One region of the Aureimonas sp. AU40 genome, then DNA from elsewhere that is predicted to be linked to it. Evidence: predicted binding sites of a transcription regulator. Region 1 holds the regulator's gene; the other holds the start of a gene.
What was found. Region 1 encodes PhoB, which activates phosphate uptake and scavenging genes when phosphate is short. Its sites were predicted from a motif close to TGTCATNNANCTGTCAT; they were not measured.

Region 1 (11,464 bases):
GAGGCCGACACGCAGGCCGCCTCGGTCTCGCTCGGCCGCTCGCTCGTGCGCTCCCTCGGCCAGGGCATCCGCGCCTTGCCGTCGGACGAGCAGGCCGGTCTTTCCAGCGCTCGCATCGCTGACATCCAGCCTTTGTTCGAGCGCCGCGGCATTCCGTTGCCGGGCGGCGCGACCGACGCGATGATCCCCATCGCGCTCGAAAAGAACCACATGGAGGACATGAGCCGGCTCGCCCTGACAGGCGTGACTCTGGTCCTCGCGATCGGCGGCCTTCTCTTCGGCCTGTCGCGCATCGCGGTCCGGCTTCGCGCCCGCAATCAGGTCGAGCGGGTGGTCAAGACCTTCCTCGTGGTCTGCTCCTCGATCGCCATTCTCACCACCGTCGGCATCGTCTGCTCGATGCTGTTCGAGTCCCTCGACTTCTTCAGCCGCATCCGCCCGGTCGACTTCTTCTTCGGCACGGTCTGGGAGCCGCGTTTCGCCGCCGCCGGTTCCGAGGCCGCCGGTCAGTTCGGCCTGATCCCGCTTCTGGCGGGCACGCTCTACATCGCCTTCGTGGCCATGCTCTTCGCCGTGCCGGTCGGCCTCTTCGCCGCCATCTACATGGCCGAATATGCCTCCAGCCGCGTGCGCTCGGTGGTGAAGCCGCTGCTCGAACTCCTGGCCGGCATTCCGACCATCGTCTACGGCTTCTTCGCGCTCATCACCGTCGGCCCCTTCCTTCGCGACATCTCGGCCAGCATCAACGGCCTGCTCACCGGCAATTATGTCGGCTTCATCCAGGCGCAGTCGATCCTGACGGCGGGTCTGGTGATGGGCATCATGCTCATCCCCTTCGTGTCCTCCTTGTCGGACGACATCATCACCGCCGTGCCGCGCTCTCTGCGCGACGGCTCGATGGGGCTCGGCGCCACGCCGTCCGAGACGGTGAAGAAGGTGGTGCTGCCCGCAGCCCTGCCGGGCATCGTGTCGGCGCTGCTGCTGACGGCCTCGCGCGCCATCGGCGAGACCATGATCGTGGTTCTGGCCGCCGGCATCGCGGCGAACATCACGCTCAACCCGTTCGAGGCGATGACCACGGTCACGGTCAAGATCGTCTCGCAGCTCACCGGCGATCTCGACTTCACCTCGCCGCAGAGTCTGGTGGCCTTCGCGCTCGGCATCACGCTCTTCGTGCTGACGCTGATCCTCAACATCATCGCCCTTGCCATCGTGCGCAAGTATCGGGAGCAGTACGACTGATGAGCGACACGACGATTTCCCAAGGGTCGGCCATCCCGACCTCGGCCCGTCCGGCCCGTCGCGACATCGGCCTGCGCCGCCGCTACGCTTCCGAGCGCCGCTTCCGCCTCTACGGCCTTTCGGCCATCGGCGTCGGCCTGATCTTCCTCGCCATCCTGCTCTGGACGGTGATCGGGCAGGGCTACACCGCCTTCTTCCAGACCGAGATCCGCCTGCCGATCACTTTCTCCAAGAGCGTGATCGATCCGAACGACCGGGCCAAGACCGATCCGGCGGTGCTGCGCACGGCGAACTATCCTCGCCTGGTGCAGGACGCGCTGGTGAAGGAACTCGGCATCGACCCGAACAACCGCGCCGCCATCACCGCCGCTTCGCAGCTCCTGTCGCAGGGCGTGCGCGCGCAGCTCGCCAACATGGTGATGGACGATCTCTCGATCATCGGCACCACGCAGGAGATCTGGATCTACGCCAACTCCACCGTGGACTCGGCGGTGAAGGGCCAGTTCGACCTGTCGATCCCCGAAGCGCGCCGTCCTATCAAGGACCAGCAGCTGGAATGGATCCGCCAGCTGGAAAGCCGTGGCGAGCTGACCCAGCGCTTCAACACCGGCCTCTTCACTTTCGGCGCCTCCTCGCGCGCCGAGACGGCCGGCGTCGGCGTGGCGCTGATCGGCTCGCTCTACATGATGGCGATCGTTCTCGCCCTTGCGCTGCCGATCGGCGTCGCCGCCTCGATCTATCTCGAGGAGTTCGCGCCCAAGAACCGCTTCACCGACCTGATCGAGGTGAACATCAACAATCTGGCGGCCGTGCCCTCGATCGTCTACGGCCTTCTCGGCCTCGCGGTCTTCGTCAACTGGTTCGGCCTGCCGCGCTCGGCCTCGCTGGTCGGCGGCCTCGTGCTGACGCTGATGACGCTGCCGACCATCATCATCGCAACGCGCGCCGCGCTGAAAGCCGTGCCGCCCTCGATCCGCGCCGCCGCGCTCGGCCTCGGCGCCTCCAAGATGCAGATGGTGTTCCATCACGTTCTGCCGCTGGCGATGCCGGGCATTCTCACCGGCACGATCATCGGCCTTGCCCACGCGCTCGGCGAAACCGCGCCGCTGCTCCTGATCGGCATGGTCGCCTTCGTCGCCAACTACCCCGCGACGCCGATGGACCCCGCCACCGCTCTGCCCGTGCAAATCTACATGTGGGCCAACGAGGCCGAGCGCGCCTTCGTGGAGCGCACGTCGGGCGCGATCATCGTGCTTCTCCTTTTCCTGGCGGTCATGAACATCACCGCCATTCTGCTTCGTCGTCGCTTCGAGCGTCGCTGGTAGGAAAGAACGGATTTCTTATGATGGACAATCTTCATTTGACCGCCGCCCCGAAGACCAACGCGCCCGTCCTCGCCACCAAGATGAAGGGCGAGAACGTCTCGGTCTTCTACGGCGCGAAGCAGGCCCTGTTCGAGGTCAATCTCGACGTCTACGAGCGGCAGGTGACGGCGCTGATCGGCCCTTCGGGCTGCGGCAAGTCGACCTTCCTGCGTTCGCTCAACCGCATGAACGACACGGTCGAGGGTGCCAAGGTCAAGGGCCTCATCACGCTCGACGGGGAGGACATCTACAACCCGCAGATCGACGTGGTGGAACTGCGCGCCCGGGTCGGCATGGTGTTCCAGAAGCCCAACCCGTTCCCGAAGTCGATCTTCGAGAACGTCGCCTACGGCCCGAAGATCCACGGTCTCGCCAAGTCGAAGACGGACCTGGAAGAGGTCGTCGTGACCTCGCTGCGCAAGGCCGGCCTCTTCGAGGAGGTAAAGGACCGCCTCCACGACGCCGGCACGGGCCTGTCCGGCGGCCAGCAGCAGCGCCTGTGCATCGCCCGCGCCATCGCCGTTTCGCCCGAGGTGATCCTGATGGACGAGCCTTGCTCGGCCCTCGATCCGATCGCGACCGCCACGGTCGAGGAACTGATCGACGAGCTGAAGCAGAACTTCACCATCGTCATCGTCACCCACTCGATGCAGCAGGCGGCCCGCGTCTCGCAGCGCACGGCGATGTTCCACCTCGGCAAGATCGTCGAGGTCGGTTCCACGGAAAAGATGTTCCAGAACCCCGACGACAAGCGCACGCAGGACTACATCACCGGCCGCTTCGGCTGACCTCGCTCCCGGCTCCCGCAGCCTTATCGGGCCGGGAGTCGTTCTCCGCGAAACAGGGAGAGTTCGTTTCATGGAACATCACATCGTCTCGTCCTACGACGACGAACTGAAATTCATCCTTCGTCGCATTTCCGAAATGGGCGGCCAGGCCGAGCGCATGGTCGAGCAGGCGGTCTCCGCCCTGATCCGCTCCGATTGGGGTCTGGCGCAGTCCGTCGTTGCCGACGACATCCTTCTCGACACGCTGCAGCGCGAAGTGGACGAGCGCGCGGTTCTCACGATCGGCAAGCGCCAGCCGATGGCACACGACCTGCGCGAGATCGTCGGCGCCATCCGCATCTCCAACGATCTCGAGCGCATCGGCGATCTCGGCAAGAACATCGCCAAGCGCGTGATCGCGGTGACCGACCACAAGCAGCCGGTGCAGCTGGTGCGCGGCATCGAGCACATGTCGGAACTGGCGCTGGGCCAGCTGAAGAACGTGCTCGACGTCTATGCCACGCGCGACGACGTGCGGGCGCTGGAGATCCGCGCGCAGGACGCCGAGATCGACGCGCTCTACACGTCGCTCTTCCGCGAGCTCCTGACCTACATGATGGAAGATCCGCGCAACATCACGGCTTGCACGCATCTTCTCTTCTCGGCCAAGAACATCGAGCGCATCGGCGACCACGCGACCAACATCGCCGAGACGGTCTACTACATCAAGACCGGCAAACAGATGGAGGTCGAGCGGCCCAAGAGCGACTCGACGCCCTCGATCGCCTCGCCCTCGACCGGCCTGAACGGGTAAGTCGCATGGGCGCCCGGATCACCGTCGTCGAAGACGAGGAGGCGCTGGGCGTCCTCCTTCGCTACAATCTTGAGGCCGAGGGTTACGACGTCGACGTGATCGCGCGTGGCGACGAGGCCGACCTGCGGCTGAAGGAGGGCGTGCCCGACCTTCTTCTGCTCGACTGGATGCTGCCCGGCCTGTCCGGCGTCGAGCTTTGCCGGCGCCTGCGCACGCGGCCCGAGACCGAGCGCCTGCCGATCATCATGCTGACGGCGCGCGGCGAGGAAAGCGAGCGGGTGCGCGGCCTTTCGGTCGGGGCGGACGACTATGTCGTGAAGCCCTTCTCGACTCCCGAGCTCATGGCCCGCGTGCGCGCCATGCTGCGCCGGGTGAAGCCCGAGCGCATCTCCAGCCAGCTCGTGGCGGGCGATCTCGACCTCGACCGCGAGACGCATCGCGTGCGCCGCGCCGGCCGCGAGGTCAAGCTCGGACCCACCGAGTTCCGCCTCCTGGAATTCCTCATGCAGTCGCCCGGCCGCGTCTTCTCGCGCGAGCAGCTCTTGGACGGCGTCTGGGGCCGCGACATCTATGTCGACGAGCGCACGGTGGACGTCCATGTCGGACGTCTGCGCAAGGCCATCAATCGGGGCCGCCAGCGCGACCCGATCCGCACCGTGCGCGGGGCGGGCTATTCGCTGGACGAGAACTTCACCGCCGCCGCGCGGCCCGTGCAGCAGCGGGCCGAAGCGAGCTGAAGCGACGCCTTATGATGAAACGGAAACGCCGCGAGAGCCAAAGGGCTGCTCGCGGCGTTTTCGTTTGGCGGAGGCGGGCGATCAGCCCTCGGCGCTGTCGTCCTTCAGATAGGGCTCGACCGTGCCCTTCAGCTTCATCAGCAGCGGCTTGCCCTGGCGGTCCTTGGCCTTGCCGGCGGCGACGCGCACCCAGCCTTCGCTGACGCAATATTCCTCGACATTGGTCTTCTCGTTGCCGTTGAAGCGGATGCCGATGCCGCGCGCCAGCAGCGCCTCGTCATGGAACGGGCTGTCGGGGTCGATCGCCAGACGGTCGGGAAGGGCGGGGGTATCGGTCATGTCATGGCCTTTTCGAAAGGGGCGTCGCGCGCCGGCCGGGCCGGCGCCTGGATCAGAAAGCGTCTTCCGCTCGCATGGCTTGCCTCATAACGCAGGACAGGCGCGAGCGGGAGACGCTTTCTAGAAGGAGGGCGGGGAGAGAGGCCGCAGGGGCGAGGCAGGCGCAAAGAAAAGCCCGGCGCGAAGGCCGGGCTCGAAACCGCGATGGATTAAAAGCGCCTGAAGCATTCCGGCTTGCCGGAACGCTGCAAGGTCCACGATTTCGTCTCATGTCTCGGAAAAGCATTTCCGCCTTGCCGGGGCGTGCCCTTAGCGAACGCGGCGGCGCTCCGACATCGGCTGGAAGGCGATGCGCGCGTGGTGCTTGCAATAGGGCGAAGAGTCCTGGGAATGGTTTCCGCAGAAGCGGAAGTCCGGGCTCAGCGGGTCGCCCAGCGGCCATTTGCAGGTGCGGTCGGAAAGCTGCACCAGCGTCAGGTTGCGCGACATGGGCACGACCTCGCCGCCTTCGGAATGACCGAATGGCTGGGCCTCCTCGAAGGCGCCGGCGTCCGGGTCCATCTTCAGGGCCGTGGCGCCCACCGAATGGATCATCGGCTGGCGGAGCGGCATGGGCGCGCGCGGCGGGGCGGAAGTGGGCATGGAGGGCGTCAGGATGCGCGGCGCTGCGCTCGGCGTCTGCATGGGGGCCGAGGCGGGCGTCACTACAGGGGCCGCGACGGGCGCGGGCGCGAACTCGCGGCGCGGGGCGGGCGGCTCCACCGCCGCGATCGACGGCGCGGCCACCGGCTCCGGCACGGGCGCGGCGGCGACCGGCACGGGCTGGGGCGCGGGCTCGAAGGCGGGCGCGACGCGCACCGGCGCCACGGGGGCGGCCTCGGCCGGGCTTTCGTCCGCGCCGCCCTTGGGGCGGTTGTCCAGCTTCAGCCGGTGAACCTTGCCGATCACGGCGTTGCGCGTCACGCCGCCGAGCTCCGCCGCGATCTGGCTGGCGCTTCGACCTTCGCCCCAAAGGCGGGTGAGCAGCTCGATGCGCTCCTCGGTCCAACTCATGAACAGACTCCTCGTACTCTGTCGCTGCGGGAGGGCGGCCGGTGCCGTCATCCATAGCCCCTGTCGATCCCTTGCGGATCGACGGGACTTCCCACACGAAATCTGGTGTCTGAGAGGGTTCTAGAACGCGAGTGCGAAGGGCGGCAAGAGTGGGCGCCGCCGGGCGAATCGTTTCGCCCCCTTTTCAACAGCTTATGGGTGCGGAGCGACGTTTACGGAAGCATAGAGGCTCGCAAAAGGCGAAACTTCGGCTTTCGTTGACAATTCGCGCCCCGGCCATGGTATAGGCAGCGCGTTGCGCGCGGGCTTATTGTGCCTGCCGCTCCGGCCGCCTTCGCGCCGCCGTTCCCTCCATTGTCCATGCCAACGAGAAGTATCGCCATGGCCGAGACCCACGACAATCCGCTGTTTGCCACCTTCGCGCGCGCGGACCTTCGAGTGGAGCGAGGCGAGGGGGTCTGGCTGCACATGTCGGACGGGCGCAAGTTCCTGGACTTCACCGGCGGCATCGCGGTGAACTCTCTCGGCCACGCCCATCCCCATCTCGTGGCGGCGCTCACCGAGCAGGCGGGCAAGCTCTGGCATACGTCCAACCTCTTCCACGTGCCCGGGCAAGAAAAGCTCGCCGGCCGGCTGGTCGAGGCGTCCTTCGCCGACAAGGTGTTCTTCACCAATTCCGGCGCCGAGGCGCTGGAATGCGCCATCAAGACGGCCCGGCGCTACCAGTATGTCTCGGGCCACCCCGAGCGCTTCCGCATCGTGACCTTCGAGGGCGCCTTCCACGGCCGCACGCTGGCCACCATCGCCGCCGGCGGCCAGGCCAAGTATCTCGAAGGCTTCGGCCCGAAGGTCGAAGGCTTCGACCAGGTTCCCTTCGGCGACGCGGCGGCGCTGCGCGCGGCGATCGGCGCCGAGACGGCCGCGATCCTGATCGAGCCGATCCAGGGCGAGGGCGGCATCCGCGCGCCCGACGCCGGCTTCCTGAAGCTGATCCGCGATCTCTGCGACGAGCACGGCCTGCTCCTGATCTTCGACGAGGTGCAGACCGGCGTCGGGCGCACCGGGCGCTTCTTTGCCTACGAGAGCACCGGCGTCACACCCGACATCCTGGCCTCGGCCAAGGGCATCGGCGGCGGCTTCCCGCTCGGCGCCTGCCTTGCCACGGACGAGGCCGCCAAGGGCATGACGCCCGGCACGCACGGCACGACCTTCGGCGGCAACCCGCTCGCCATGGCGGTCGGCAATGCCGTCCTGGACGTAGTGTTGGGCGACGGCTTCCTCGACCAGGTGCGCCACAACGCGCTCCTGTTCAAGCAGAGCCTTGCCTCGCTGGCCGATCGCTATCCCGCCGTGGTCTCGGAAGTGCGCGGCGAGGGGCTCCTGATCGGCCTTCAGGCCGTTGTGCCCAACACGAAGCTGATCGAGGCGCTGCGCGACCATTCGATGCTGGCGGCGCCCGCCGGCGACAATGTCGTGCGCTTCCTGCCGCCGCTCACCGTCACCGAGAGCGAAATCCGCGAGGCGATGGAGCGGCTGGAGGCCGCTGTCGCCGACCTGTCCCAGTCCCATCCCGAAAGCAGCGCGGCATGAGCCAAGTTCTCGCCTCCGCGCCGCCGGCCGTTTCGGCCGTCCGGCACTTCATCGATCTGTCCACCATGAAGGGCGGGGACCTGCGCGCCATTCTGGACGACGCGCGGGAGCGCAAGGCGCTCGGCCGCCAGGGCCCGCGCCCGCTCGAAGGGCGCATGCTCGCCATGATCTTCGAGAAGCCCTCGACGCGCACCCGCGTGTCGTTCGACGTCGGCATGCGCCAGCTCGGCGGCGAGACGCTGTTTCTGTCGGGCTCGGAAATGCAGCTCGGCCGGGCCGAGACGATCGCCGACACGGCGCGCGTCCTGTCGCGCTATGTCGACGCGATCATGATCCGCACCACGGATCATTCGCGCCTTCTGGAAATGGCGGAAGCTGCGACCGTGCCCGTCATCAACGCGTTGACCGACGACACGCATCCCTGCCAGATCATGGCCGATCTCCTGACTTTCGAGGAGCATCGCGGCCCGGTGAAGGGCAAGACCTTCGCCTGGACGGGCGACGGCAACAATGTCCTGAATTCCCTGATCGAAGCGGCGGGGCGGTTCGACTTCGCGCTGCGCGTGGCGACGCCCGAAGGGTCCGAGCCCGATCCGCGCTATGTCGAGGCGGCGCGCGCTGCGGGCACACGCCTGCACCTCACGCATGACGCCGTGGAAGCCGTGTCGGGCGCCGACTGCGTCGTCACCGACACCTGGGTGTCGATGGGACGTGAGGATCAGGCGCGCGGGCACAATGTCTTCATGCCCTATCAGGTGAACGAGCGGCTGATGGCACATGCCGATCCGCAGGCCCTCTTCATGCACTGCCTGCCCGCTCATCGCGGCGAGGAGGTGACGGACGAGGTGATCGACGGGCCGCAGTCCGTGGTCTTCGACGAGGCCGAGAACCGACTTCATGCCCAGAAGTCGATCCTTGCCTGGGTGTTCGGGAACGTGGCGACGCATGGCTGAAGATCATCTGGAACTCGGCGAATTCGGTTTCGCCGGCGACGACGCTGTCGTGCCCTATGCGGTCGAGGCGCTGGACGCGCGCGGCCGCGCCGTGCAACTCGGCGCCATGGTGGACCAGATCCTGGCCCGCCACGACTATCCCGCGCCGGTCGCTCAGCTTTTGGCTGAGATGATCGTTCTCACGGTTCTGCTCGGCACCTCGCTGAAGTTCGACGGCAAGTTCATCGCCCAGACCCAGACCGACGGTCCCGTCGATCTCCTGGTGGTGGACTACACCGCGCCCTCCAGCGTGCGCGCCTATGCCCGCTTCGACGCCGAGCGTCTGGCGGAAGCCGTGGCCGCCCATCAGGCCGATCCGCCCTCGCTGCTCGGTTCGGGCATCCTGGCGCTGACCATCGACCAGGGCGCGCACACGCAGCGCTATCAGGGCATCGTGGAACTGAACGGGGACTCGCTGGAAAGCGTGGCGGAAAACTACTTCCGCCAGTCCGAGCAGATTCCGACCACCATTCGTCTGGCCGTGGCGCGCATCGCGCGCCGCGCCGAGGCGGGCGGGTTCCGGGAAAGCTGGCGCGCCGGTGGCTTGATCGCGCAGTTCCTGCCCTCCTCGCCCGAGCGGATGCGCCTGCGCGATCTGCCGGGCGGCGATGCGCCGGAGGGGACGCAGGAGCCTCAGTTCGACGAGGACGACGCCTGGACCGAGGTTCAGGCGCTGGTCGGCACGATCGAGCCGTCCGAGCTCGCGGACCCCGAGGTCGGCGTCGAGCGTCTGCTCTTCCGCCTGTTCCACGAGCGCGGCGTGCGCGTCTTTCCCGGCGTGCCGGTGCGCGACGACTGCTCCTGCACGCGCGAGAAGATCCGCGGCGTGCTCGAGAACTTCTCGCCCGAGGACATCGCCGAGAGTGTCGAGGACGGGGCGATCAACGTGACCTGCGAATTCTGCGGCGAGGCCTACACGTTCTCGCCGGACGAATTCCACCATGATCACGACCACGATCATGGCCGCGAGAGCGAGCAGGGCCATAGCCACGGTCAGAGCCACGGCGACAAGCACTGATCGATAGGCGCCGCGTCAGTTGAGGACGCGCACGCCCTCCGGGGCATCCAGCGAAAAGGCGGGCACTTCGATGTCGAAGGCCCGTCCGTCCGCCGTTTCCATGCGGAACGAGCCGCGCATGATGCCGGACGGCGTGCCCAGCGGGCAGCCCGACGTATAGGTGAAGCTGTCGCCCGGCGAGAGGATCGGCTCCTCGCCCACCACGCCCGGCCCGCGCACTTCCTCCACCTGCCCGCGCCCGTTGGTGATGTGCCAGTAGCGCGAGCGCAGCTGCACCGTCTCGCGCGAACCGTTCTCGATCTCGATGCGATAGGCGAAGACCCAGCGTCCGTCCTCGGGGTCGGACTGGTCGGGAAGAAAGCTCGGGCTCACGCAAACCGTGATGTGCCGCGTCGTCGCCTTATACATGTCTGAACGTTTGCCTGCCAGGTGGCGGGCCGCCGAAGCGGCCCGCGATGGGGTTTTTCGAAGCCCTTTCTGCCTTCCGACCAAGGCGAAGCCGAGGCGAAGGGCAGGAGGGCTCCGCCTGCGTTTTTAGACGGCGGCGAGCGCCCGCTCCAGATCCTCCACCAGATCGGCGCCGTCCTCGATCCCCGCCGACAGGCGCAGGAGGCCGGGGCCGATGCCCAGTTCCGCCCGTGCTTCGTCGGTCAGGCTCTTGTGGGTGGTGGTGGCGGGATGGGTGATGAGGCTCTTGGCATCGCCCAGATTGTTCGACAGCTTGATGATCTGGAGCGCGTTGGAAAAGCGGAAGGCCGCCTCCTTGCCGCCCGCCAGCTCCACCGCGATCAGGGTCGAGCCGCCCGTCATCTGCCGCTTCACCAGCTCGGCCTGCGGATGGTCGGCGCGGCCGGGATAGAGCACGCGCGCGACCTTGGGCGATGCGGCGAGCACGTCGGCCATGCGCGCGGCGTTGGCCGTTTGCTGCGCGACGCGCAGCGGCAGGGTCTCGAGGCCCTTCAGCAGCGTCCAGGCGTTGAAGGGCGAGAGCGAGGGGCCGGTGTGGCGGAAGAAGTCCTGGACGTTCTTCTCAATCCACTCGGCCGAGGACAGGATGACGCCGCCCAGGCACCGGCCCTGGCCGTCGATATGCTTGGTGGCGGAGTAGACGACGACGTCGGCGCCGAGTTCCAGCGGCTTCTGCTGCAGGGGCGTGGCGAAGACGTTGTCCACCACCAGAACCGCGCCCGCCGCATGGGCGATCTCGGCGACGGCCCGAATATCGACGAGCTCCAGCGTCGGGTTGGTCGGGCTTTCCAGGAAGAAGAGCTTGGTCTCCGGTCGCACGGCGGCGCGCCACTGGTCTAGATCGCGTCCGTCCACCAGCGTCGAGGACACGCCGGCGCGGCCGAGCACGGTCTCGATGATGTAGCGGCAGGAACCGAATAAGGCGCGCGCGGCGACTACATGGTCTCCCGCCTTCACCGCGCATTGCAGCGCGGTCGAGATCGCGGCCATGCCGGAGGCGGTGGCGCGCGCGTCCTCGGCGCCCTCCAGCGCCATCATCCGCTCCTCGAACATGCGGGTCGTCGGGTTGGCGTATCGGGA
Region 2 (11,464 bases), on a different contig from region 1:
TTACAGTATTTACATTTTAGACGTTCGAATTTTGAATATTTACAATGTGAAATCGTTCTTAGAACGGTTTTAGACTTCCCTATTTTAGCGATATGACTTGACGGCTCGGCACATCCGTTCTTACTCAGGCCCAGATGTAAGCCACCCCCCGGGAAAGACTTGCCATGCGCACGCCCGTCGCCGCCCTTCTCCTGGCCCTCCTTGCCGTCCCCGCCTCGGCCGAGCCGCTGCCCACCCGCGTCGTGTCGATCGGCGGGGCGATCACGGAGGTTCTCTATGCGCTGGGCGAGGACAAGCGCATCGCGGCGGTGGACACGACCAGCGTCTACCCACCGGCCGCGCTCAGCGAGAAACCCAATGTCGGCTACATGCGCGGGCTCTCGGCCGAGGGTGTCCTGTCCTTGTCGCCCGACCTCATCCTGATGGAGGACGGCGCCGGGCCGAAGGAGGCGGTGGCGCTGATCGACGCGGCGGGCGTTCCGGTGCGCCATGTGCCGAGCGGATACAGCGTGCCCGATCTTCTCCAAAAGATGCGTCTCGTCGCCGCCGCCGTCGGCCGCGACGAGGAGGGCGAAGCGCTGGCCCAGCGCATGGCGGGCGAACTCGAAGCGCTGCGGGGGGACCTTGCGGAGATCAAGTCCAAGCGCCGCGTCCTCTTCCTCCTGTCGGTCGCGGACGGGCGCGCCAATGCCGCCGGGCACGGCACCGGGGCCGACGCGGTGATCCGCCTCGCGGGGGCGGAGAACGTCTTCGGCGACGTGGAGGGCTACAAGATGCTCTCGCCCGAATCGGCCGCCGCTCTGAAGCCGGACGTGATCCTGATGCTCGACCGGGCGGGGCCCGGCGGCGGCGATCCGCTGGCGATCCCGGCGCTCGCCGCGACGCCGGCGGGCCAGGCCGGCGCCGTCATCCGCATGGACGCCGCCTATCTTCTCGGCTTCGGCCCGCGCACGCCCGCCGCGCTGCGCGATCTAGCAGTAAGGCTTTATCCCGACGCCGGGCTCGGAGCCTCCCTTGTCCGCTGATACGATGGACGGCAAGCCGAGCATGCGCCGGCTGGGGGCGAGGCGTGGAGCGCCGCGCGAGGCGTCCGAACCCTTGGCTGCCCCGGCGCTTGCCGGCGACCGCAGCGCCAAGGCCCGGCTCGCGACGCTGCTTCTGGCCCTGCTTCTCGCCGCCACGCTGATCGTCGCGCTGGGCACGGGGCCGGCGCTGCTGTCGCCACGCGCGGTCGCCGCCATTCTTCTCGCCGGCCCCAAGGGCGAGGTCGCCTTGCTCGCCGACACGGTGATCGTCTGGCAGATCCGCCTGCCGCGCGTGCTGCTCGGGGCGCTCGTCGGTGCCTCGCTCGGGCTGGTCGGCGCGATGATGCAGGGTCTGTTCCGCAATCCGCTGGCCGATCCAGGCCTGATCGGCGTGTCCTCCGGCGCGGCCTTCGCGGCGGTCGCGACCATCGTCCTTTCGGGGAGCGTGCTCGCGCCCTTCACCGCCGCTCTCGGCCTTTATGCCCTGCCGGTTTCCGCTTTCGGGGGCGGTCTGGCGGCGACGCTCCTGATCTACCGCGTCGGCACGCGGGCCGGGCAATCCTCGGTGGCGCTGATCCTTCTGGCGGGTATCGCGCTCGGCGCCTTCGCCGCTGCCGGCACGGGCTTTCTCGTGTATCTCAGCAACGACAACCAGCTGCGCGATCTCACCTTCTGGAGTCTGGGGGGCTTGGGCGGCGCCACCTGGGCCAAGCTCTGGGCGGGCCTGCCGATGATGGGAGCGGCGCTCCTCGCCGCGCCCTTCCTGGCGCGCGGGCTGAACGGCATCGTCCTGGGCGAGGCCGAGGCCTATCATCTCGGCATTCGCGTCCAGCGCCTGAAGCGCCTGACCATCGTCATCGTCGCGCTGGCGACGGGCGCGGCGGTCGCCGTGTCGGGCACGATCGGCTTCGTCGGCATCGTCGTGCCGCATCTCCTGCGCCTCTGGTTCGGGCCGGACCATCGCCACCTCCTGCCCAATGCGGCGCTCGGCGGCGCGGTGCTGCTGCTCGTCGCCGACATGGCGGCGCGCACGCTGGTCGCCCCGGCGGAACTGCCGATCGGCATTCTCACCGCCGCGCTCGGCGCGCCGGTCTTCCTGTGGATCCTGCTGCGCCGGCGCGGCCTGGCCGGTTTGTGAGGCTTCCGCGACCATGCTCGACCTTCTCCAGGCCAGCCTCTCCTATCGCGGCCGCGAGGTCGTCCGCCCGCTGTCGCTGCGCGTCGAGCCGGGCGCGTTCACCGTCATCGTCGGGCCGAATGGGGCGGGCAAGTCGAGCCTTCTCAAGCTCATGACCGGCGAACTCCCGCCGGCCGGCGGCGAGGTGCGTCTCGACGGCCAGCCGCTGGGCCGCTTCTCGCCCGAGGAGTTGGCGCGCCGCCGCGCCGTCCTGCCGCAAAGCGCCAGCCTCGCCTTTCCCTTCACCGTGGCCGAAGTCGTGCGCTTCGGCCTGGAGGCGGGCGGCCGCGCGCGGGAGCCGGGTGCCATTCGCGCCGCGCTTGCCCGCGTCGATCTCGCCGACTTCGCGGGCCGCTTCTACAACGAGCTTTCGGGCGGCGAGCAGCAGCGCGTGCATCTGGCGCGCGTCCTCTGCCAGATCGGCGCGCCGATCCATGCCGGAACGGCCCGGCTGCTCTTTCTGGACGAGCCGGTCTCCAGCCTCGACATCCGCCACCAGCTCGCCGTGCTGGGGCTGGCGCGCGAGTTCGCGGCGGCGGGCGGTGCGGTGGTGGCCGTGTTGCACGATCTCAATCTGGCGAGCGGTTTCGCCGACCGGCTCATCGCGATGGAGAACGGGCGCGTCGCCGCCGACGGGCCGCCCGCCGCCGTCTTGACCGACGCGCTGGTGGAAGAGGTCTTCCGCATCCGCCTCGCGGTCGGCGCGACGCCCTTCCCGCCCCAGCCCTTCGTTCTGCCGCAGACGGCGGCGCCGCTTTCGAGGACATCCGCATGGATACATTGACCGACCTGTCCGCCACGCCCTTCTACGCCACGGGCAAGCGCAGCCGCGATCTCGCCGCCGAACTCGGCCTGTCGGAGGCCGAGCTTCTGGCAAGCCATCAGGGGCCGGAGGTCGTGCGTCTGGCGCTGGAGCCCAAAGCGCTGGTGGAGGCTCTGCCAGCGCTCGGCGAGATCATGGTGCTGACGCGAAACGATGTCGCCGTGCACGAGAAGGTCGGCGCGTTCGGCGGCATCCATTTCGGCGAACACGCCGGACTCGTGATCCACCCGCCGATCGACCTTCGCCTGTTTCCCAAGCATTGGGCCTCGTGCTTCGCGCTGGAGCTGCCCGACAAGGCCGGGCCGCGCCGCTCGATCCAAATTTTCGACGCATCGGGCGAAGCGGCGATCAAAATCCACCTGCGCGCCGCCTCAGACGCGGCGGCCTTCGAGGCGATCCGCGCGCGTTTCGCCCTGGCCGCGCCCGCACCGCTCGCCGTCTCGCCCTACGCGGCCGAGACGATGAGGAAGAACGTGGACGCCGACGCCTTCCGCCACGACTTCGAAGCCATGGCGGACGTTCATCAGTTCTTCCCGCTGCTTCGCCGCCACGGGGTCAGCCGGCGCGGCGCGCTCGACCTGATGGGCGAGGCGCATGTGCGCCCACTCGGCGCCAAGACCGCGACGCGCCTTCTGGAAGCGGCGAGCGCTGAGAGCCTGCCAATCATGTGCTTCGTCGGCAGCCGGGGCTGCATCCAGATCCATTCCGGCCAGGTGCAGACCATCCGCGCCATGGGACCGTGGGTCAACGTGCTCGATCCCGGCTTCGACCTGCATCTGCGCGAGGACCTCGTGGCCGAGGCCTTCGCCGTGCGCAAGCCGACGCGCGACGGCCTGCTCACCTCGGTGGAACTCTTCGACGCCAAGGGCGCGCTGGCCGTGCAGTTCTTCGGCGTGCGCGAGGAAGGGCGGCCGGAAGACCCGCGCTGGCGCGCCCTGGTGGACGCGCTCGGAGCAGGCTTCGACGCCTGACCGCGACGCGCCTGGCCCTTCAGCAGGGCGAGGCGCCCTGCCCTCGCAGCCTCAGCCGCCGTGATAGGCGATCTCTTCGCGCAGCCGCGCCGGCCCGTCCTCCAGGCCCAGCACCACGGCGGTGAGGATGCGCGCCTTCACGCCGGTGAGATCGCCCGCGAAGACGCCGCCGTTTCGCTCCACGTCCTTGCCCGCGCCATTGCCGTAGATCGGCTTGACCCGGCCCTCCGGGCAGCGCGAGCACATGATGACGGGCACGCCGCCGGCGACGATCTCACCGATCGCCTCGGTCACGACGGGCCTGCAATTGCCGCGCCCGAAACCCTCGATCACGATCGCCTTCGTGCCGCTCGCCGCGAGATAGCGGATCACCTTGTCGCCGGTGCCGAGCCCGAGCTTGACCAGCTCCACCTCCGTCTCGATGCGAGCCGGCGCATAGGTGCGGCGGATCAGGGGGCGGCGGTGGAGGATCACGTCCGTGCCGTCCACCTCGCCCAGCTTGCCATGCTCACCCGAGCGGAACGTGTCGGTGCGCGAGGTGTGGGTCTTGGTCACGTCGCGCGCGGCGTGGAACTCGTCCTCGAAGCAGACCAGGGCGCCGAGCCCGCGCGCCAGAGGCGAGGCGGCGAGGCGCACGGACTGGGCGATGTTGCGTGGCCCGTCCGTGTCGGGCGCGTCGGCGCTCTTCTGCGCCCCGGTGAAGACCACGGGCTTGTCGCCCTCGATCAGGAGATCGGCCAGAAAGGCGCTTTCCTCCATCGTGTCGGTGCCGTGCGTGACGACGACGCCGTCGCAATCCGGCCGGGCGAGATGAAAGCGGATGCGCTGGGCGATGGAGAAGGCGAGCGGCAGGTCGATGGCGGAGGAGCCGACGCGGCAGAAATCGTCGATCGCGAGATCGATCCCCTCCAAGCTGTCGTGCAGGCTGGCCTTCAGATCGGCGCCCGTCATCTCGGCCACCACATCCGCCTTCGCCCCGCCGGGCCGCGAGGCGATCGTTCCGCCGGTGGTGATGAGCTGAATGCGGGCCATGGCCAGTCCTTTGCCGTCGAAACGCGAGGCCGTGGCTTAGCAAGATTCTCCGCCCGATGGGAGGCGAGCCGATTCCGCCGTCAGAGGCGGGTTTCCCGGAGAAGATGGGCGAAGGGCAGGTCCGGTCCCAGGGGAACGATGCGGTTCGGGTTGAGGCTCTTGATCGAATAGTAGCCGCGCTTGATGTGGTCGATGCTGACCGTCTCGGCGACGCCCGGCACTGCCAGCATCCGCTCGAGATAGGCGCTGAGCGCGGGATAGTCCGCGATGCGGCGCAGGTTGCATTTGAACAGGCCGTGATAGGCCGCGTCGAAGCGAACGAGCGTGACGAAGAGGCGGATGTCGCTCTCGGTCAGCCGCTCCCCGAACAGGAAGGGACCCTTCGTCAGACGCGTTTCCATCTCGTCCAGCGCGGCGAAGACGTCGGCGAACGCCTCCTCGTAGGCGCCTTGCGTCGTCGCGAAGCCGGCGCGGTAGACGCCGTTGTTGAGGCTGGGATAAAGCCGCGCGTTCAGGGCGTCGATCTCGGATCGGAGATCGGCGGGATAGAGGTCGAACGTCGCATCGGCCAGCTGGCCGAAGCCGCTGTCGAACATGCGCAGGATATCGGCCGACTCGTTGTTGACGATGGTCGCTCGCTCAAGGTCCCAGAGCACCGGCACGGTGGCCCGGCCGCTGATCGTGGGGTCGGCCTTCGTGTAGACCTCGTGCAGATAGGTCGCGCCATTCACCCTGTCCGGCGTCGCCTCGCCGAAGCGCCAGCCCTGGTCGCCCAGCTCCGGCTCGACCACGGAAACAGAGACCGCCGTCTCCAGCCCCTTCAGCTTTCGCGCGATCAAGGTGCGCGAGGCCCAGGGGCAGATGAGCGCGACATAGAGATGGTAGCGCCCGGCCTCGGCGGGAAAGCCGCCCTCGCCGCTCGGCCCCGGCACGCCGTCCGGCGTCACGAAGTTGCGAAAGCTGGAGGTCTGCCGAACGAAGCCGCCCTTCTCGTCCTTCGCCTGCACCGGTTGCCAGTCGGCCACCCATTTGCCGTTCAAGAGCATGAGACGTTCCTTTCGATTTATGAGCGGGTCGGCGCGGGAAGAAGCGAAACGGCGGTGCCCCAAGGGTCGGCCAGCGTCAGGCGGCCGCCCTCGTCGCTCCGCGCCGCCTCGGTGGGAAGGCGGGCGCGGATGGCATCGAGCGCGTCGGGGCGCGTGAGAAGTTCCAGCTCAGTGAGCCCCGTGGAGGGCTGCAGCCTCGCGCCGGCGCCCCGGCTGTTCCAGACATTGGCGGCGAGCTGGTGGTGGTATCCGCCCGAGCCGAAGAAGCTCGCGCCGGGATAGCGACAGGTCACGTCGAAGCCGAGAAGCCCGCCATAGAACCGGTCCGCCGGCTCCAGCGCACCAACCTGAAGATGCACATGGCCGACCGTTCCCCCTGCGGGAAAGCCGGTCCAATTCCGCGCCTTGCCCGCGCCCAAAAGGCCTTCCGCGTCCAACGGATCGCTTGCCATCTCGAGCTCGCCGCCGTTCCAGCGCCAAGTTTCCGGCGTCCGGTCCGCATAGATTTCGATCCCGTTGCCCTCGGGGTCCGAGAGATAGATCGCTTCGCTGACGAGATGATCCGCCGCGCCCTGAAGCCGCACGCCGCTTGCCCCGGCATGCCCGAGCCAGGCGCCGAGATCGGCGCGCGTCGGCAGCAGAAAAGCCGTGTGGAACAGGCCCGCCTCGCGAGCTGAGCGCTGGCGGGCGCCCGGGTCGTGCCGCAGTTCCAGAAGCACCGTCCCGCCCGCGCCGAGGCGGGCAACATCCGCGCCGCCCTCCATGAGTTCGAGCCCGACGGCCTGGCTGTAGAAGGCACTCATCGCAGCGAGATCGCGCACGGTCAGCGCGACGCGGCCGATCCGGTGCGGCGCTCCGGCCAAGACGGGGGCAAGCGCGGAGCGCTCGGAACGGGCAAGCGATACGGAAGCATCCTCCGGGTGCGCGAGATCGGACATCGTCTCCCCCATCCTCCACCAGAAACGGGGATCGGGCCGCGCCCATCCCAACCATGCCTCGTCATATGCACCCGCGCGATTGGTTTGATAATCCGGCGATCTGGGATAACACTTCACACTAAGGGAGTGAGATCATGCTGGATCGGCTGACGGGACTTCAGGTCTTCGCCAGGGTCGCAGCGCTCGGCAGCCTGTCGGGCGCCGCGCGCGCGCTCGGCATGTCGCAGACCATGGCGACCAAGCACATGGCCGCGCTGGAGGATCGGCTGGGCCTCAAGCTCCTCCATCGCACGACGCGCAAGGTGATGCTCACCGAGCCGGGCCGGCATTATCTCGACACGGTGGAACGGCTGCTCGCCGAGCTTGGCGAGGCGGAGGCGAGCCTTGTGGCCGAGCGGCTGGAGGTGACGGGCACGCTGCGCCTTGCCGCCCCCGTTTCCTTCGGCGTGCGGGAGATCGCGCCGATCCTTGCCGATTTCTCGCGCCTTCATCCCGGGCTCACCGTCGATCTCGGCCTCAACGACCGCGTGGTGGATCTGGTGGAGGAAGGCTGGGACGCGGCGATCCGCATCGGCCGCCTGCAAGCGCCAGCGCTGATCGCCCGTCGGCTGGCGCCCTGCCGCCTCCTCGTCGCGGCCGCGCCGTCCTATCTCACTGCCCGCGGCACGCCGCGCCGGGTCGCCGATCTCGGCCATCACGAGTGCCTGGGCTATACGCTGTCTCCCGCGCTCGGCGCCCATCGCTGGCAGTTCGGGCGGGATGGATCGGTGGAGGTGGCCGTGTCCGGTTCCTTGCGCGCCAACAATGGCGACGCGCTGGTGGCCGCGGCGCTGGCCGGCCAGGGCATCGTCTACGAGCCGACCTTTCTCTTGGGCGACGACATCCGCGCCGGCCGCCTCATGCCGCTCGCGCTCGACCATCCGCCATTGGACATGCCGGGCGTACATGCCGTCCACGCCCTGGACCGCCGCCCGCCGGCCAAGGTGCGCGCGCTGATCGACTTTCTCGCCGCGCGCTTCGGACCGAACCCGCCCTGGGACCGGGACTTGCCTTTCGACTAACGGGGGCAGCCTTGCGCTCTGGCTGATGACATGCCGGACTCGCGCTCGGCGTCGAACCCTGCGCGCTTGCCTTGGCGCGGTGGAGCCTGCCAACTCTCCCTTCGGGCGCTGGGCCGACGGTCGCCGAGGCTTACGACCTCTGCGGTCACAAGCACGCTGCAGAGGTGATGGTCTCATCTCTCGCCCCCTTTTTGAAGGCCACAGCGCCCGACATCGCGGCTCACGCCGCACATCAGATGCGCGAGGGCGACCCGAGAGCGCTCGCTTGCGTTTGGGAAATATTCAGCGCCAGCGCTCAGCGCATTGATCCACCGGCCTGCCGGTCCGCGCCTCGTCGAATCGGGCAAGGGTCTTTAGGGCGCACGCGGACCGAGCCTGTCATCGAACCGTCAGGGCACGGCCTTAGACTCCGTGGAACCTACACTTCCCACCATCCCGCCCGTGCCAATGCTGTTTCCCGAGTTGAGCTATGCCCGCCCGCACGATCCCCTCCTTCGGCGTGTGGTGATCCGGTCGATGGAGCGGGCGGCGGGGCGGGGCAAGCTTGCCCGGCTCTACGCGCTCTGGCGCGAAGGGGCGCGGCTTCGGCCCATGGCCCGCTTCCAGTCCATGCTCGCGGTGATGCGCATCCGGCTCGACATCGCCGGCGCCTGGCCGCCAGCCATCTCGCCCGGCGAGCCGCTGGTGATCGTCGCCAACCATCCGTTCGGCATCGGAGACGGCGTGGCGCTCCTGGCGCTGGCCGAACAGCTCGGCCGACCCTTCCGCATCCTCGTCAGCAACGACCTGATGCGGATCGAGGAAATGGCGGTGTGCGGCCTGCCCGTCTCGTTCGAGGACACGCGCGAAGCACAGGCGCTCAATCTCCAGACGCGGCGCGAGGCGATGCGGCTCCTGCGCGAGGGCGTCACCATCCTCGTCTTCCCCGCCGGGGGCGTCGCGACCGCCGCCAAGGTCTTCGGCCGCGCCGAGGACCTGCCCTGGAAGCAGTTCACCGCCCGGCTGGCGCGCATGGGCGGCGCAACGGTCCTGCCCGTTCATGTCCATGGGCAGAACGGGCCGCTGTTCCATCTGGTCAGCAAGTGGTCGCAGACCCTGCGCTACGGCCTTCTTATCGGCGCCTTCCGCCGCCTCTACGGGCGCACGATCCGGCTGACCGTCGGCGAGCCGATCCGCGCGCGGGATCAGGTCGAGGGACGCGCCCTTACCGACACGCTCCGCCGCTCCGTCTTTCGCCTGGCGCCACGGCCAGAACCCCGGCGCACCTCGCTGCGCGCCGCCTTGAGGGCGCGCCGGCGAAAGGCGGGCGACTGACCGCCCGCCCCGCCGCGCTTCGTCAGGCCGCCTCGTAGCCGACGATGCCCTTGATCTCCAAGAACTCCTCCAGGCCGAACTCGGCATATTCGCGCCCGTTGCCGGAATGCTTGTAGCCGCCGAAGGGCGCGCCCGGGTCCCAGGCGGGATAGTTGATATAAACGTTGCCGGAGCGCATCCGCGCCGCCACGCGCCGGGCGCGGTCGAGGTCGGCCGACTGGATGTAGGAGGCGAGGCCATAGACCGTGTCGTTGGCGAGGCGCACGGCGTCCTCCTCGCTCTCGTAGGAGAGGATCGACAGGACCGGCCCGAAAATCTCCTCGCGCGCCACGGTCATGTCGGGCGTCACATGGGCAAACACCGTGGGCTTGACGAAATAGCCCCGATTCATCCCGTCCGGCCGGCCTAAGCCGCCGGCGACGAGGCTCGCGCCTTCCGCGATGCCGGTCTCGATCAGCCGCTGGATCTTGTCGTACTGCATCTGGCTGACCACGGGGCCGAGATCGACGCCCTCGTCGCCCGCCGGGCCGACCTTGAAACGGGCAGCGGCGCGCGCGGCGATCTCCGCCGCCTCGTCATGCCGGTCGGCCGGCACGAACATGCGCGTCGGCGCGTTGCAGCTCTGCCCCGAATTGCCGAAGCAGCCGGCGACGCCCTTGGTCACGGCCGTTTCCAGATCGACGTCGGGCAGGAGGATGTTGGCCGACTTGCCGCCGAGCTCCTGGTGAACGCGCTTGATCGTGTCGGCCGCCGACTTGGCGATCAGGATGCCGGCGCGTGTGGAGCCGGTGAAGGACACCATGTCGATGGCGGGATGGCGCGAGATCGCCTCTCCGACGCCCGGGCCGTCGCCGTTCACGAGGTTGAACACGCCCGGCGGCACGCCCGCCTCGTCCACGATCTCGGCAAAGAGAATGGCGTTCAGCGGCGCGATCTCGGAAGGCTTGAGCACCATGGTGCAGCCGGCGGCGAGCGCGGGCGCGACCTTGGCCATGATCTGATTCATCGGCCAGTTCCAGGGCGTGATCATACCGACGACGCCGATCGGCTCCTTGGCGACGAGCGTCGTGCCGTGACGCGCCTCGAAGGAAAACACCTCCAGCGTCTCGATCGCCTTTTGCAGATGCCGGCGGCCGATGCCGGCCTGCCACTCACGGGCGAAGGGAAGCGGCGCGCCCATCTCGCGGCTCATCACCTCGCCCAGCTCGTCGAAGCGTCGATCGTAGACCTCGAGCAGCCGGCGCAGCAGCGCGAGGCGCTCCTCGCGGCTGGTGCGCGAAAAGCTCTCGAAGGCGCGGCGCGCGGCCGCCACGGCCTTGTCCACATCCGCCGCCGAGCCGAGCGCGATCTCGCCGCAGCTTTCCTCGGTGGAGGGGTCCACGACCGCCAGCGTTTCCAGCCGGGCGGGATCGACCCAGGCGCCGTCGATGTAGAATTTCAGGGCGTTCTTCATGGAAATGCGGTCCCGGATTGGAGAAAAAGGCTGGCCTACGCTGCCGCGCGTTCGCGCAAGAAGGCGAGCATCGTGCTGGCATCCGACAGGTTGACGCCGACGCCTTCGGGCTCGTCCCGCACGCCCGGCTCGGCAAAGAGCTTCACGATCGCGCCGTCCTCCACCAGCATGGAATAGCGCCAGCTTCTAAGGCCCATGCCGCTGTGCGTGCGTTGAACGAGCAGGCCCATTCGGCGCGTGAAGTCGCCATTGCCATCCGGCAGCATGAAGACCTTCTCGATATTGCGGCTGCGTGCCCATTGATAAAGGACGAAGGCGTCGTTCACTGACAGGCAGATCACCTGATCGACGCCGAGCGCGACGAAGTCCTCGTAATGCGTCTCGAAGCCGGGCAGATGCGTGTCCGAGCAGGCGGGGGTGAAGGCGCCGGGCACGGCAAAGAGCACGATGCGCTTGCCGCCGAAAACCTCCGCCGTCGTCAGGTCCTTCCACTCGAACGGGTTCGGCCCTCCCAGCGCGTCGTTGCGCACGCGCGTATGGAAGGTGACGTCGGGAACGCGATCGGGCTGCATGGCCTCTCCTCAAGGCATTCGGCGCGGCCGGGCCGACGGTCGGGCATCGGGG

Region 2: AUL32_RS02590 (1-acyl-sn-glycerol-3-phosphate acyltransferase) is a predicted target of PhoB. The motif match lies at 8,450-8,466, and genes of this name have one in related genera.

Annotation. Positions count from the first base shown of each region.
Region 1 is NZ_BBWL01000022.1:48,519-59,982, forward strand. It holds gene pstC (phosphate ABC transporter permease subunit PstC) at 1-1,242, shown strand, start outside; gene pstA (phosphate ABC transporter permease PstA) at 1,242-2,567, shown strand; gene pstB (phosphate ABC transporter ATP-binding protein PstB) at 2,585-3,394, shown strand; gene phoU (phosphate signaling complex protein PhoU) at 3,465-4,187, shown strand; gene phoB (phosphate regulon transcriptional regulator PhoB) at 4,193-4,924, shown strand; gene AUL32_RS07520 (DUF3297 family protein) at 5,006-5,263, opposite strand; gene AUL32_RS26420 (GcrA family cell cycle regulator) at 5,573-6,316, opposite strand; gene AUL32_RS07530 (aspartate aminotransferase family protein) at 6,698-7,906, shown strand; gene argF (ornithine carbamoyltransferase) at 7,903-8,859, shown strand; gene AUL32_RS07540 (Hsp33 family molecular chaperone) at 8,852-9,916, shown strand; gene apaG (Co2+/Mg2+ efflux protein ApaG) at 9,932-10,324, opposite strand; gene AUL32_RS07550 (O-succinylhomoserine sulfhydrylase) at 10,451-11,464, opposite strand, start outside.
Region 2 is NZ_BBWL01000006.1:122-11,585, reverse strand. It holds gene AUL32_RS02630 (heme/hemin ABC transporter substrate-binding protein) at 165-1,025, shown strand; gene AUL32_RS02625 (FecCD family ABC transporter permease) at 1,048-2,163, shown strand; gene AUL32_RS02620 (heme ABC transporter ATP-binding protein) at 2,177-2,986, shown strand; gene AUL32_RS02615 (hemin-degrading factor) at 2,974-3,996, shown strand; gene AUL32_RS02610 (asparaginase) at 4,048-5,028, opposite strand; gene AUL32_RS02605 (glutathione S-transferase family protein) at 5,109-6,074, opposite strand; gene AUL32_RS02600 (VOC family protein) at 6,092-7,012, opposite strand; gene AUL32_RS02595 (LysR family transcriptional regulator) at 7,147-8,073, shown strand; gene AUL32_RS02590 (1-acyl-sn-glycerol-3-phosphate acyltransferase) at 8,521-9,387, shown strand; gene AUL32_RS02585 (aldehyde dehydrogenase family protein) at 9,410-10,840, opposite strand; gene AUL32_RS02580 (peroxiredoxin) at 10,876-11,412, opposite strand.